3 regions of the Rugamonas sp. GW822-FHT03B10 genome follow, and region 3 is predicted to be linked to each of the others. Evidence: predicted binding sites of a transcription regulator. Region 3 holds the regulator's gene; each other region holds the start of a gene.

Region 1 (5,107 bases), on a different contig from region 3:
CGGCTGCAGGATGGCGGCCGGGAAGTTGATCGCGTTCTGCATCGGCATGTTGACGGCGTTCACCAACTGGGCCGGCATGCACCACTCGGCGCGGTCCACCGGCTGCTTGAGCTTGGCCAGCTGGCGGCGCGTCTCGGCCAGTTCGGCGCGCTGCAGATTACCGAGCGCATCGCCCGGCGTCACCTGCAGGCTGTCGTAGCTGGCCCATTTTTCCGGATAGCCGACGCCCACGTACAGGCTCTTGAGCTTGGCGTGCGCTTCCTGTTTGGTGGCGGGCGCCATCCAGTCCAGCTGGTCGATGCGCGCGTGGAAGGCGTCGACGATCTTGACCACCATCTGCTGCAGGCGCTGCTTCGATTCGGGGGGGAAGTACTTGGCCACGTAGATCTTGCCCAGCGCATCGGGCATGGCCTCGTTGACGGCGGCCAGGCTGCGCTTCCAGCGCACGGCCTGCTGCGGCGTGCCGTTCAGGGTGCGGCCATAGAAGTCGAAATGCTGGTCGGCCAGGGCCTTGGGCAAGGCGATGGACGCGTGGTTGATGCGGTGGAAGGCGAGGAAGTCCTTCCACGTCTCCAGCGGCATGGTCTGCACCAGCTTGGCCGCACCGGTGATGGCAGTTGGATGCCAGACGATGAACTTCTGCTGGCCGGCCAGGCCCGCGCTCTGGAAATACGCCTTCCAGTCCATGCCCGGCGCCTTGCGCGCGAAGTCGGCCGCCTGCCACTGGTTGTTGGCTTTCAGGACGTCGGACGAGTCCTCGCGGTTGGCGTGCGACTGGGCGATCTTGCGCTCCAGGTCGAACACGCGGGCCGCGCGCGCGTCCGCGTCATCGACCCCGGCCAGGCGGAACGTGGCGGCGATGTGGGCCAGGTATTTGCCGCGCAGCGCCGTCATCGAGGGCGTGTCGTCCAGGTAGTAGGCGCGGTCGGGCATGCCCAGGCCGCCTTGCAGCAGATACGGCGTGTAATGGGTGGCGTCCGTCAGCCCCTGGGCCACCCACAGCCCGAACAGGTTCTCGGTGAAGAAATTGGTGGCGTTGAGCGGATCGACGTCGGCCCGCAGCGTGGCGCCCAGCGCGCGCGTGAGGGCGGCCTTGTCCTTGATGGCGGCGATGTCCTTGAGCTGGGCTCGCAGCGGCGCCAGGCCGCGCGCCTCGATGCCCGCCTCATCCATGAAGCTGCGGTAGTAGGCCACGATCTTCTTCGCCTCGGCGCTGGCGGCCGGGTCGGCGGCCAGGCCATCGATCAGCTTGACGATGCGCGCGTTGGTGTCCTCCACCAGCGCCGCCCCCACGCCCCAGTTGCTGCGGTCGGCGGGAATCTCGACCGATTTCAGCCATTCACCATTGACGTAGTCGAAGAAGTCGTCGCCGGGCAGCGTGGCGGGCGCGGCGGTGTTGGCGACGGCGGCGACGGGCGCCGTGTCGTCCGGCGCGGCGTGGGCCTGGGCCTGCGCGAACGTGGCGCAGAACGTGGCACCAAACGTGGCGCCTAACACTGCCAGGCTGAGGGCGGTCTTGCGGGCGGCGCGGTGCAGCGGTCGGGAGTGAGCTTGCATGGTTGTCCTTTTATCGTGGATCTGGATGTGGGATTGGCGTGATGGGCCAGCATGCACTGTAGCGCCAACCCGCCGCGCGCACGCGGGCGATGCGACGAACTGCAGGATCGCCGGCATGGATGGTAAAAAAACACGGCCTCGAACTCTTGGTCCATCGGCAGAAAAGATACGCTAGAGCATCAAAATTTCTTTTTTGATCGCGGGAATCGCTATATAGTTCACTGATAGCAACGCGAAACCAACGAGGAGAAGAAAATGAAGCTTGATGCCCTGTTCCAGAATCCGACTGCGTTGCCCACCGCGCCCAAGGTCGTGGAAGAGCTGATCAGCAGTTTTGACAAGGCCAGCGTCTCGACCGAAGAGATCGCCAAAAAATTGTCCACGGATCCTGTGCTGAGCGCCAAGCTGCTGCGCCTGGCCAACTCGGCCTACTACCACGTGTCGCGCAGCATCGGCACGGTGGAGGACGCGGTGCTGATGCTGGGCTTCGTGACCGTGCGCACGCTGGTCATCAGTTCCGGCCTGGTGAGCGGATTCAAGACCGTGCCCGGCCTGGAGCTCAAACAATTCTGGCGCTACAGCCTGCACACGGCCGTCTCGGCCAAATGGATCGCCAAGCAGACCGGCGAGAACACCGACCTCGCCTTCACCATCGGCATGATGCACGCCATCGGCCAACTGGTGATCCACTCGGCCATGCCGGAGCAGGCGCTGGCGCTGGACAAGGTGGCCGGCCCGATGGACGCGCGCCGCCTCGACGCGGAACTGGCCTCGCTCGGCTACACCTTCGCCGACGTGGGCGCGGAACTGGCCCGCCGCTGGAAATTCCCCAACACGTTCTCGGAAACCATCAGCGCCTTCCCCGACCCGCTCAACCACACCCCGCCCAACCGTCTGGCCGCCGTGGTGAACCTGGCCGCATGGCGCGCACGGGTCGAGCAGAACAAGCTGAGCGAGGATGAAATCGCCGCCTGCTACCCGACCGAGATGGCCGAGGCCCTGGGCCTGGACGACGGCGATCTGATCGACAAGATGCCGTCGCCCGATGAACTGAGCGCCGGCCTGGAAGAATTGATCAAGTAAGCAAAACAACAACATCGCCAGCGCGATCGTCAGCGGCCGCCGCCCGTTTTTTGGGCAGGCGGCCGTTTTTCATGGCGCCCCGCCCCCGCTTTTGAAAATATTTTCGATTTTTCGCAAAATATTTTCGAAAAACCCTAAAGTTCTTCCCGCAGCCGACGTTACCCAAGACAAGCGGTAGTCTTTTTCCACTTTTCAGGGCGCGCCATGACCTCCTCCGAAGTCCTCTCGATGTACGAAAATATTGCCGGACTGAGCAACCAGATGGTGGCCGCCGCCCGCATGAGCGACTGGGACAGCCTGAGCCGCCTGGAAAGCCAGTGCGCGACCGCCGCCCGCCCCGCCGCCAGCGACGTGCCGGCCCTGAGCGGCGCACCGCGCCAGCGCAAGATCGACCTGCTCAAGCAGATCCTCGCCAACGACCGCGCCATCCGCGACGTGACGGAACCATGGATGAACCAGATGCCCGGCATGAGCGCGCCACGCCAGTAAGCGTTCTTGCGTAAATTGAAATAAAGCGCCTGCGGGCGCTTTTTTTATTGCCAGCCGCGAAATAGCCGGCACTAAAAAAGAAAGCCCGGCATCGAGCCGGGCTTTCTCAGGAATTGGTGGAGAGCGAACACCAGGTATCTCCTGGCGTCGCCCCGCTTCCGGTTGCCTCCGGAGTCCGCGCATACATTGTCGTCGCGCAGACCGCTTCCAAGCCAAGTCGTTTCATCAACGCTCATTCTGGGTGCGCGCCACACTATCGTTGGTGACTGCGCCAGATCATGGCCTGTTTATTTGTAGCATTGAAACTACGGGTTTAGTATAGCCCAGTTCTCCAGCGCGTGCATACACCGCCCATACTTTCGCTATTGAGCTTGATCTAGAGCATCTTTTTCCGGCTGGGCCTCGTCGACGACGGGTTCCTCGCCCTTCTTGCGGCGCCAGCCCTGCCAGATTTTCAGCGGCGCGCGCGCGGTGCCGCCCTGCTTGCGGCGGCGCAGCCAGTAATAGCCGCCGCCGGCCAGCGCCAGCAACAGGGCGCCGCCGCCGACCATGGTCGTCACGTCCGGCCCCGTCTCCACCGGCGGCTCCTTTTTGTACTTGAGCTTGGTCGAGGCGGGACGGCTGGCGCCGGGCCTCGGTGGCACATGGGCGCGCGCCGGTCTGGCGTCGGGCGCGGGTTTGCCCTCAACCGTGGTTTTGGCGCCGGGCGCCGGCCTGCCGTCGGAGGCGGCCTTGCCGTCCAGCGCGGTCTGCAGCACTTTGACTTTGGCTTCCAGCGCCACCAGCTTTTCCGTCAGGGCCGCGCTGCGGCGGTCGAGCACCACGCATTCCCTGGCATTGGGGCGGGCGGTCTGCGGCGCACAGGCGGCCTCGGACTGTCCGTGAACGGCTGGCGGCACGGCCGGCACGTGGCGCCGGATGCTCGACGCGACGGCGCCGGCGTGGCCATCGGCCATCGCGCCGTTATCGGCCACGTCGGCCACCCCGGCCGCGGTGGCCGGATGCGGCGTGCGGATGGGGACGGCAGCTGCGGCGGCCGGACGGGGGGGGCGTGCCCTGGCCGCCCGCAATGCCGCTTCGGCCGCCGCGTCCAGTTCCGCCAGAGAAGCGCCAGCCGGCTGCGCAACGGGCGCGGCCACCACTGGCGCCGGCGGGGGCGCCGGATGGGGATCTGCTTGCAGCCACAGCGTGGCGGCCCGCACGTCATAGTGACCCGGCACGCCCAGCTCCAGGAACAGGTGGACGTAGTTGGCGTCGACAGGCTTGAGCGTGGTGATGTGCAGGAACTGGCGCTGGTCGCGCCGCACCACGGACAGGTGCACGCTCGCCAGCGCGGGGTTCATGGTGATGCTGGCCCCCTGGTAGACATCGGCCGGCGCCAGCCGCACCTGCAAGCCAGCCGCCTCGTCCGGCGTGAGCGACACCAGTTCGATGTCGGCCGCCAGCTGCTGACCAATGTATGAGCGCACGCTCGCCTCCCCCAGTTCGGCCGCGCGGACGGCCGGCGCCAGCGACGCCGCACAGGCGAGCGCGCACAGGGTGGAAACGAGTCGGGGTTTGCGCTGCGTGTTCAAGTCGGTCATGGCCTATGCTGGTGTGTAATGACTATAACGGCTGAATTCCGCCGATTTGTAGCCCTGCATCAATTTTCCCATTCCGCGCTACACTTTGGCCATCCCCCTCTACACGGAGCACGCCATGAACAGCCGCACCGAACGAGACAGCTTTGGCCCCATCGACGTGCCGGCCGACCAGCTGTGGGGCGCCCAGACCCAGCGCTCGCTTGAGCATTTCCGCATCTCCAGCGAACGCATGCCGCCCGAGCTGATCGCGGCGCTGGCCAGCGTCAAGCGGGCCGCCGCCCGCGTCAACGTGGCGCTGGGCCAGCTGGAACCGGCCAAGGCCGACGCCATCGTGGCCGCCGCCGACGAAGTGCTGGCCGGCCGCCACGGCGCCGAATTCCCGCTGGCCGTGTGGC
Region 2 (5,107 bases), on a different contig from region 3:
CAGCGTGTCGAGTTTGGTGTACTGGGCGCGGTAGCGCGCCTCGACGTCCACCAGGCGCGCGCTGAGCGCATCCTTTTGCTTGCCGATGTCCTTGACCGACTGGTTGAGGCCAGCGGTCTGGCTGTTGATATACCCCTTCGATCCCAGGTAATTGCCGGCCAGGCTGTTGAGCAGGTTGGCGTACCCCTGGGAAAAGCCGATGTCGCCGCGGCTGCCGATGGTGTCGCCGTCGACGGTCAGTTTGAGGCCCTCCACCGGGGCGCCGGCCGAGCCGGTCAGGGTCTGGCCGTCGCCGGTGGCGGCGTAGCCGCCGATGGTGCCGGCCACGTCCACGCCGGTCACCGGCGTCGCGGCGCCGAACACGGAGGCGACCGTGCTGCCGGTGTCGTCCACCAGGCTGACATTCGACTGCGAGCCGTAGCGGTTCGATTGCAGCTTGAGCGTGCCGTCGGTGCCGATGGTGGCGCTCACGGTCCAGCCCGCGTTGGAGAAGTTGCTGACCCCGTTGATCGACGATTGCAGCTGGGTGGCCAGCTGGCTCGGCGTGTAGCTGCCGGCCGGTATCGTGATGCTGGCGGTGCTGGCCGCCGTGGTGGTGTCGTTCAGCTTGACGGTCCAGGTGGTGTCGGCGTCGATGACGGTGGTGGCCGGCAGGGCGGCCGCGCTGGTCAGGCTGCCCTGGGTGGCCAGCGTGGTGATGTCGAGCGCGTAGTCGCCGGCCTGGGTCGCGGTGGTCGAGCTGACGAAGCTGATCTTGCTGTCGCTGGTCTTGCCGACGGCCGCGAACAGGCCCGCGATGTCGTTGAAGTTGTTGCTGATCGCCTTGTTCAGCTTGGACGAGTCGAGCGTCAGCGTGCCGTCCTTCTGGAACGAGATGCCGATCTGGGACAGGTTGGTCAGGCTGCCCTTCAGGCCCACGATCGGCTGCGACATCTGGCGCCGCACGGCCGCCTGCAGGTTGCGCACGGTGTTGTCGCCCAGCAGCGGGCCGCCGCTCTTGGTGTCGGGATCGTAGCCGGACAATTGCTTGATCTGGCTGTTGAGGTCGTTGTAGGCCTTGACGAAGTTGTTGACCGAGCTGGTCAGCGAGGCGGTGTCGCGCGCCACGGTCAGGCTGGTGCTGCCGGTCTTGTTGACGTTGAGCGTGACGCCGGCGATGGCGCCCGACAGCGAGGTGTTGCTGCTGCTGACGGCCATGCCGTTCACGTTGGCCAGCGTGTCGAGCGCCGAGGCCTTCTGGCTCATGTTCTGCACCCCGCCCGGATCGTAGCCGAGCAGGTTGACCAGGTCGGGGTCGGCCGGGTTGCCGTTGGCGCCGCTGAGCGTGATGCGCATGGTCGACGAGGCCCCCGTGGCGCTCGAGGTCAGCACCAGGTGGTTGGGCGTGGCGTTGGTGCCGGTGGCGCCATCGGACACCAGGCTGGCCGTGACCCCGAAATTGCCCTTGTTGATGGCGTCGGCGATGCCCTGCAGCGTGTTGTTGCTGCTGTCGATCACGATGTTGCCCGCCGTGCGGTCCGGATCGGCCGTGAAGCTGGCGCCCAGGTAGGCGCCGCCCACGCCGGCCGTCAGGCCGGCGGCGGCCGGGTTGGTGCCGCCCACGGTGATCGGGCTGGCGTCGGTCGATTCCAGCGTGATGGCGCTGACGGCCGTGGTGGTGGAGCCGGTGTTGGCCGCGCCGCTGTTGCCGATGCCGCCGCTCACGGCGCCGCTGACGGCTTCGCTCACGTTGATGTTGGCGCCGTCGGCATTGGTGAATTGCAGGGTGCCGGCGGCGGCCGTGCCGCTGACGGTGATGTTGGCGTCGGCCAGCGCGCGCGTGACGGCCGTGTCGCCGGTCAGCGCCGTGTCGAGCGCGGCCGCGTCGATGCTGCCGGCGGCGCCGGGCGCCACGTTGGCCGCCTGGCTGGCGATGGTCACGCCGCCCACGGTCAGCGCGTAGGAGCCGCCGCCGCTGGTGTCGACGGCGCCGAAGGTGCTGGCGCCGCCGCTGCCGAACAGGGTGGCGCTGGTCACGGTGGCGGCCGCCTTGGCCGACACGCCCGTGGTGCCGCTCTTGGCGTTGATGGCGTCGGCCAGCAGGCGCGCGCTGCGGGTGCTGCCGTCGGTGGCGATGGCGGTGCCGTTGATGGTCAGCGCGCCCGGCGTCAGGCCGCCCGTCAGCACGCCGGCGCCGAGCGTGGTGCCGGTGACGCCGAAGGTGCCGCCGGCCACGGTGCCGAGCGCGAAGTTGATGGTGGTGGTGGCGCCCAGGCCGATGGCGGCCGTGGTGCTCTTGTAGCCGCCCGAGGCCAGGGTCTGGGCTTGCGCCACCTGGCTGACGTTGATGCGGTAGCTGCCGGGCAGGGCCTTGGTGGTGGCGCTGGCGCTCAGCACGCTCGAATCGCCGGGGGTGGCGCTGAGCGACTGGAAGCTGCTCAGCGAGGTCAGCGAGGACAGCGAGCCCTGGAACGAACCGAGGGCGCCCGACAGGGTGCCGAAGGCCGAGACCTTGGCCAGGTAGCTGGCCGATTTCTTGTCGAAGTCCGCCAATGGGGCGGACTCCACCTGCATCAGCTTGCTGACGATGCTGTTGACGTCGATGCCTGACCCGATGCCGGGAGATGAAATGCCCACGTTGGACTCCTGTAGAAAGCAACAATATAAGACATTATCGGCGCGATCAAAGAGGACTTGAGAGGGGGAAATGCCAGTCTGTTCAGCTTTCGCTCAAAAAAAGTGCAGCGGCCGGGTCGACCGCGCCGATGGCGCCGCCTGCGGGGAGAGGCCGGGCACGCGGACGCGGCGCGGTCGCGCCAGGCGCCGGGCGCATGGCTATAGCTTAGCGCAAGCGCGCCATGATGGAAGGAAAAGCGGCGCGCCAAGGCGGTGCGCCAAGGCGGTGCGCCAAGGCGCGCCAAGGCGGTGCGCCAGGGCGGGACGCCGGGGCGGGGCGGCCGCCTCAGGCGGTCTGCTTGATCAGCAGGCCGGTGTTGTGGCTGGCGTTGCCCAGCGATTTGGCGATTTCCAGCGCTTCCGGGGACGGGATCTGGCGCAGCACTTCCTTGGTGGTCTGGTCGATCACCTTGACGACGGTGCGCTTGCTGTCCTTGTCGATCGAGAATTCCAGTCCCTGGGCCTTGGCCTGGGGCGACTGGTTCAGCTGCGACACGGCTTGCGACACCTGGTCCAGCGTCGGCACGGCGCCCGCGCCCTTGACGGCGGCGGCCGTCTCGACGGCGGTGGCGGGCGCCCGCGCGGCGCCATTGGCGGCCGGGGCGGCGTCGTAGCCGGCGGAATGGCGCTCGATCGGGCGCGCCGCCGGGGCAGTGCTTAGTGAGTCGATGGTCATGATGGTTCCTGTCTATGCAAAATCCCCGGCCGCACGAGTCGGCCGGGGAACCGGGTTTTAACGATGTGGATCCATCGTCACACGGGTTTAACCACGCAGCAGCGACAGCACGCCGTTCGGCAGCGAGTTGGCCTGGGCCAACATCGCGGTACCGGCCTGTTGCAGGATCTGGCCGCGGGTCAGGCTGGCCGTCTCCGCCGCGAAGTCGGTATCCTGGATCCGGCTACGCGAGGCCGACAGGTTCTCGGTCGTCGTTTGCAGGTTCGAGATGGTCGAGGCGAAACGGTTCTGGATCGCACCGAGCGCTGCGCGGTTGCTGTTGATCTGGTTCAGGGCCGAGTCGATGGTCAGCAGGGCGGCGTTGGAGCCGTCCACCGAGCTGACGTCGATCTTGCCGACCGATTGCAGATCGCTGCCGACGGCGGTGCCGCCGGTCACGACCGAGGTCGTGCTGGTGATCGAGAAGCCCGAATCGGACGAGAACTCGACGCGCCCGCCGACGGCCGCGGTGGCGCCCACGGTCAGCGCCGCGGTGGTGGTCGAGGCCGCGCCGCTGACATCGGCGCCGCGCACGGTGGCGGCGTTCAACGCCACGTCGCCGGTCTGGGCCGACAGCTGGATGTTGTTGCCGGTGCTGTCGTTCAGCTGCAGTTCCTTCTTGCCGGTGGCGTCGATCTTGATGCTGGCCGTCACGTTGGTGGTGTTGGTCTGGGCATTAATCGCTTGCGCCAGGGCCGACAGGTCGCCGCCCACCACTTTGGCGGTGATGGTGACGGCCTTCGAGTTGGCGTCGTTGGCGGTCGAGTTGGCGCCGCGCAGCTGGAAGTTGACCGCGCCGTCCTGGATGCCGGCGATGGTGGCGACCGTCTTGGCTTGCGCCGTCACGCCGGTGTCCGAGCTCACGGCGTTGACCTTGTCGGCGATGGCCTTGGCCGTGTCGCTGGCGGTGGTGGCGGTGCCGGTCTTGACGAACACATCCTTGGTGGTGCCGGTGCCCGACTTGATGGTCAGCGTGTCGTCGGCCGTCAGCAGGTTGTTGACGTCGGTGGTCAGGTCGGCGCCGGCGCCGGCGACGGCTTGCGACAGCGAGGTGGCGGAGTCGACCGGCTTGATGGTGTTGTTGCCGATGTCGGCGGCCTTGGCGCTCTGCACGCCGATGTTGATGATCTGGTTCGAGTTGGCGCCGACCTGGAACTGGGTGTTGGTCAGGCTGCCGTCGAGCACGTTCTGGCCGTTGAACTGGGTGCTGGTGGCGACGCGGTCCAGCTCCTTGGACAGGGCCGACACCTCGTTCTGGATCGACTTGCGGTCCGATGCGGAGTTGCTGCCGTTGGCCGACTGCACGGCCAGTTCGCGGATCCGCTGCAGCAGGTCGCCGGCGGTGCTCAAGCCACCTTCAGCCGTTTGCGCCAGCGAGATGCCGTCATTGGCGTTGCGCGCTGCCGTCGTATTGCCGCGGATCTGCGAAGTGAAACGCTCGGAAATGGCCAGGCCGGCGGCGTCGTCTTTGGCGCTGTTGATGCGCAGGCCGGAAGACAGGCGTTGCAGCGAGGTTTGCAGTGCGCCTTGCGAGCTGTTCAGGTTACGTTGTGCGTTCAGCGAGGCAATGTTGGTGTTGATGGTTTGCGACATGATGGTTCTCCAGACTAGGTTGGGCTACTTGCTCATTTCACTTTGGTCTGTCTCCGCGTTCCGAGACAATCAAACCGCTGTTGTAATGTGTAACGGTTGCCCCACGGGAAAATTTAGGCAAAAAAAGGCGCGAAATTTTCACTT
Region 3 (5,107 bases):
CCGCATCAACGGCATGCTGATCAACAAGCACATGAGCCACACCCAGGGCGCGCTGCAAGCGCTGCGCCCGCGCGCGGCCGCCAGCAGCAGCTTCTACGGCCCCAGCGGCCACGCCACCACCTCCACCACCAGCCGCGGCTTCTTCGCCGGCTAAGCACAAACCGGCAAACCGGGGTCAGGTCATGCGATCAAACAACTTGCACGCAAGTTGCTTGATCGCATGACCTGACCCCGGTTTTTTTATCTTTATTGGGGTTTGATGGCCGGCGTCGGCAATTCCGTCACCGTGTCGGGCAGGCCGGACAGGATGGTGACGGCCACCCGCCGGTTGCGCGCCCGGCCCTCGACCGAGGCGTTGGACGCCACCGGGTGGTTGGCCGCGTGGCCGACGGCCGTCAGCCGGGCCGGCGCCACGCCGGCGTCGATGAACAGCCGCACCACGCTGGCCGCCCGCACCGACGACAACTCCCAGTTCGACGGATACACGCTGTTGCGGATCGGCTGGTTGTCGGTGTGCCCCTCCACCTGCACGTCGTGGCTGTCATCCTTGAGCAGCACGGCCACCGCCCGCAGCGCTTCCGTCGATGCGGCCGTCAGGCGCGCGTCGCCCGGATCGAACAACACGCTGGCGTTGATCTCCACACTGACCCCGCGGCTGTTCTGCGTCACCCGCACCTTGCCCTCCTTGACCAGCGGCGCCAGCGTCGACAGCAGGTCCTGCGCCAGCTTGGTCATGTGTTCCTTTTCCTTGCGCAGCAATTCGGTGCGCCGGCGCAGGCCGGGATTGGGGATGGGCAGGTTCTGCACCTGGGTGGTGATGGGCTTGGCCGCGCCGGCCCCGCCGAAGGCGTCGCCCAGCGCGTCCGAGAACACCTGGTACTTGCCGATGTTGACCGACGACACGGCGTACATGACGACGAAGAAGGCGAACAGCAGCGTGATGAAGTCCGAATACGAGATCAGCCAGCGCTCGGGGTTCTCCACCTCCTCGTCGAACTTCCTGCGCGCGCGCCGGTATTGCATGTCACAGTTCCCGTAGCAGCGTGGCCACGCGCTCGTCGATCACGCGCGTGTGGTCGCCGGTGGCGATGTCGTGGAACACGGCGGCGGCGATCTCCTGCTGGTGCACGGCCTGGGTGACGATGGCCTTGAGCTTGTTGGCCACCGGGTACAGGAACAGATTGGCCAGGCCGACACCGTAGATGGTGGACACGAAGGCGACGGCGATGCCCGAGCCCAGCTTGCTGGGGTCGGTCAGGTTCTCCATCACGTGGATCAGGCCCAGCACGGCGCCCAGGATGCCGATGGTGGGCGCATAGCCGGCCGCCGACTCCCAGATCCGCACGGCCTGCCGCTGCTCGGTCTCGTAGGCCGTGATCTCGGTGTCGAGGATGTGGCGCAGCTTGTCGGGCGCGATGCCGTCGACGATCAGGCGCAGCCCCTTGGCGTTGAACTTGTCCTTGGAGGCGAGCATGTAGCGCTCCAGCGCCAGCAGGCCGTCGCGCCGCGCCGCCAGGTTCCAGGCGTTGATCTCGCGCGCCAGCGCGGCGCGGTTGTCGGGCGGCGGCGAGAACACCAGGCGCAGCATGCGCAGCCCGCGCCAGAAGGTGGGCGGACGGGTCTGCAGCAGCACGGCGCCGAAGGTGCCGACGATGACGATGGCGAACGCGGCCGGCTGGATCAGCGATCCGAGCTTGCCCCCTTCCAGCCCCTGGCCGACGACGATGCCGGCCAGCGCCAGCAGCACCCCGGCTACGCTGGCCCAGTCCAAGACCGCTCCCGTAAGGTGGCGCGCAGCCGCGCCACGGCTTGCGTGTGCAACTGCGACACGCGCGATTCCGACACGCCCATGACGGCGCCGATTTCCTTCAAGTTCAATTCCTCTTCGTAGTACAAGCCCATCAGGATCTTCTCGCGCGGCGGCAGGGCGTCGATGGCGTCGATCACGGCCTGGCGGAAGTCGCCGTCGAGCAGCGAGCGCAGCGGGTCGCTCTCCTCGTCCGAGCAATAGCGGTCGAGGAAGCTGTCGTTGCCGTCGTCGTCGTGGAAGTCCTCGTAATAGACCAGCTGGTGGCCGCCGCCGTCGGACAGCATCTCCTGGTAGTCGGCCAAGGACATCTTGAGCATCTTGGCCACCTCCGATTCCGTCGGCGGATGGCCGAGGCGCTGCTGCAGCGTGCTCATGGCCGTCTCGATCTTGCGCATGTTCTGGCGCATCGAACGCGGCAGCCAGTCGCTGTTGCGCAACTCGTCGAGCATGGCGCCGCGGATGCGCAGCACGGCATAGGTTTCGAACTGGGCGCCATGGGTTTCCTCGTAACGGCTGATGGCGTCGAGCAAGCCTATCATCCCGGCCTGGACCAGATCGTCCACCTCGACGCTGGGCGGCAGCTTGGCCTTCATATGGTGGGCGAGACGCTTAACCAGCGGCATGTGCTCCGTCAGCAAGCTGTCTCTGCTCGGTTTCCCTTTGACCGTGTACATAAATTCTTGTTATTCGTTAGGCGCTGAATTGATGCTGGCTCCCCGCGCGCATGGAAGGCGAGCCGGCCAGCGCAAACCGCCCCGCCAGTTGACGAAACGCGACCGAGGCGCCGGCCAGCGGGAAGGCGTCGACCACGGCCCGCCCCAGGCGCGCGGCCCGCTGCAGGTATTCGTCGGCCGGCACCGAGCCCATCGATACCAGGTTGACCGCCAGGTAACGGCTTGCCGCTTGCGCCATGTTATCGTATACCACCTTTGCTTCCGTTTCGGAAGCCCCGGTGACGAGAATTCCGAACGGGCGCCGGCCCAGCTCGTGGTTCAGGCGCTTGATCATGGCGTAGGCGGCCGTGATGGAACGGGCGTTGTTGGACACCTGCACCACGATCTCGGCGCTGGCCATGACCGGCACCGGGAACGCGCCGCCGTCGAATTCGCCGTCGACGATCACCATGCCGGTCTGGCGCACCAGCACGTCGAAGGCCTTGGCCAGCCGGCGCGCCTCGTCCGGGCCGCGGCGCGCCTCGCCGCGCGTCATCGAGGCCACCGTGAAGCCTTGCGGCGCCTCGTACAGCACCTGGTTCAGCGCGCACTCCTGGCGCGCCACGTTGAGCAGGCTGGCGCCGTCGTCGAGCCCGAGGCGCGAGGCCACGCCATGGGCGCTGGCGCAGGCATCCATCAGCAGCACGTCGTTGCCGGCGCGGGCCAGCGAGGCGGCCAGGTTGACCAGCATGGCGGCCTTGTCGTCCTGCGGCGTGGCCGACAGGAAGGTGACGATGCGTGGCGTGGGGCCGGCCAGCATCCGGCGCAGGCCTTCGGCCTGGTCGAAATCGAAGTTAGCCAAGGTGCACCTCGCGCAGCGAGCCGTCGGCGCCGGCGTTGGACATCAACAGCGGCAATTCCGCGTCCAGGTACTGGCCGGGGATGGCGTCGCGCTTGAGCTTGAAGGCGCGGTCGATCAGCCAGGCCGGGTCGGCCAGGTGCAGGTCTTCCGGCACGCGCTGGCCGTTGGAGACGTAGAACAGGTTCAGCTTCTGGCGGATCACCACGTCGAGCACGTTGCCGATGGCGGCCGCCTCGTCCAGCTTGGTCATGATGCAGCCGGCCAGGCCGCTGCCCTGGTAGGCGCGCACCACTTCGTTCAGGGTTTCCTGGGTGGCTGTGGCGTTCAGGCACAGCACGCGCTTGACGTCGGCGCCGGCGCCTTGCAGCATGGCCACCTGCTCGGTCACCATCTGGTCGCGCTGGCTGACGCCGACCGTGTCGATCAGCACCGTGTGCTTGTTCTTCAGTTCCTTGAGCGCGATGCGCAGGTCGGCCTCGTCCTTCACCGAGTGCACCATCACGCCCAGGATCTTGCCGTAGATGCGCAGTTGCTCGTGGGCGCCGATACGGTAGGCGTCGGTCGTGATCAGGGCCAGCTTGTCGGCGCCGTGGCGCATCACGCAGCGCGCGGCCAGCTTGGCGGTGCTGGTGGTCTTGCCCACGCCGGTGGGGCCCACCAGCGCGAACACGCCGCCCTGGTCGATCAGCGCGTCCTCGTTGGCCATGGTGCTCAGGTTGCGGGTCAACACGGTCTTGATCCAGCGCATGCTGTCGGCCGCGTCGCGGCTGGCCGGCAGTTTTTCGATCAGGTAGCGCGCCAGGCTGGCGGAAAAGCCGGCCGCCAGCATCTCGCGCAGCACGGTGGCCTTGTGCGGCTCGCGCTGCTGGGTCGAACCCCAGGCGATCTCGGCCAGCTGGGTCTCCATCATGCCGCGCATGGCGCGGATCTCTTTCATCATGCCGCTCATCTCGGCGGCGGCGTTCTGCTTGGCGCTGGCCACGGCGGCGGCCACCAGTTCGGAAATACGCTCCATGTCGAGGGCGGCGGCGCGCGGCTGGGCCGGCGCGGCGGCGGCGGCGGCCGTGGCCGACGCGTACGACGAGGGCGAGGCCACCACGCGGCGGGCCGGTTGCGCCGCCATCATGGGGGCGGCGGGCGGCAGGTCCAGCTGCGGACGCGGCGCGGCCATCGGCGACTGCGGCGCGGGCGACGCGAGCGAGGCGGCGTCGTCATTGGCCAGTGCCAGGATCTCCACCACGCCATCGGCCTGGCGGTTGGACAGGATCACAGCGTCGGGGCCGAGCGCCTCGCGCACCTTGCGCAGCGCTTCGCGCGACGTGGGCGCGGTGAATTTCTTGACGTTCATGGCCGGCTCCCTTGGGCAAGGGCAGCACGTGGTTGGGAAAGTGGTTTGGCCATCATCATCGACTCCTGTTACTTGAGCGCCGCGCCTTCGACATGAGGCGCCTTTGCTCTGACAGTGTCATTATTGACGATGCACCAAGGAAACGATCCGATGAACAGGGGTGGAAATGGGCCGTATTTCACCGTTGCCCGCGCGGCGGCGCGCGGACAAGTTCCCGTTTGACGGGGGCAACAGTCAAACGTCGGCGAACACGTCATCCAGGCTGGTTGCGCTGAACAGCTTCCTGGCCCAGGCATCCAGTTCGGCACTGTCGGCGGCCGCCAAGCGTTCGCGCACAGCCGACGGCACGCTGCCGAAACGGCTTTCGATGAGCATGGCCAGCAATTCCTTGCGCCCTTCTTCCCGGCCTTCCTGCCGCCCTTCCTGCCGCCCTT

What was found. The regulator FliA, encoded in region 3, starts transcription of late flagellar genes. The targets are predictions, from matches to a motif close to CTAAAGTTTNNNNNNNNNNNGCCGNTA.
Region 1: the regulator FliA is predicted to act here: its motif matches at 2,775-2,801, upstream of AC1RQG_RS06745 (flagellar protein FliT).
Region 2: the regulator FliA is predicted to act here: its motif matches at 2,652-2,678, upstream of fliD (flagellar filament capping protein FliD).

The regions. Positions count from the first base shown of each region.
Region 1 covers NZ_JBXANP010000003.1:177,138-182,244, forward strand. Annotated here, with positions in the region: gene AC1RQG_RS06735 (M13 family metallopeptidase) at 1-1,557, opposite strand, end outside; gene AC1RQG_RS06740 (HDOD domain-containing protein) at 1,813-2,640, shown strand; gene AC1RQG_RS06745 (flagellar protein FliT) at 2,845-3,129, shown strand; gene AC1RQG_RS06750 (type IV pilus assembly protein FimV) at 3,492-4,712, opposite strand; gene fumC (class II fumarate hydratase) at 4,828-5,107, shown strand, end outside.
Region 2 covers NZ_JBXANP010000019.1:10,077-15,183, forward strand. Annotated here, with positions in the region: gene fliD (flagellar filament capping protein FliD) at 1-2,616, opposite strand, end outside; gene AC1RQG_RS23185 (flagellar protein FlaG) at 2,942-3,331, opposite strand; gene AC1RQG_RS23190 (flagellin N-terminal helical domain-containing protein) at 3,419-4,963, opposite strand.
Region 3 covers NZ_JBXANP010000002.1:607,322-612,428, reverse strand. Annotated here, with positions in the region: gene AC1RQG_RS05835 (flagella synthesis protein FlgN) at 1-154, shown strand, start outside; gene motD (flagellar motor protein MotD) at 247-1,023, opposite strand; gene AC1RQG_RS05825 (flagellar motor protein) at 1,025-1,771, opposite strand; gene AC1RQG_RS05820 (RNA polymerase sigma factor FliA) at 1,753-2,484, opposite strand; gene AC1RQG_RS05815 (MinD/ParA family ATP-binding protein) at 2,501-3,325, opposite strand; gene flhF (flagellar biosynthesis GTPase FlhF) at 3,318-4,673, opposite strand; gene AC1RQG_RS05805 (Rpn family recombination-promoting nuclease/putative transposase) at 4,908-5,107, opposite strand, start outside.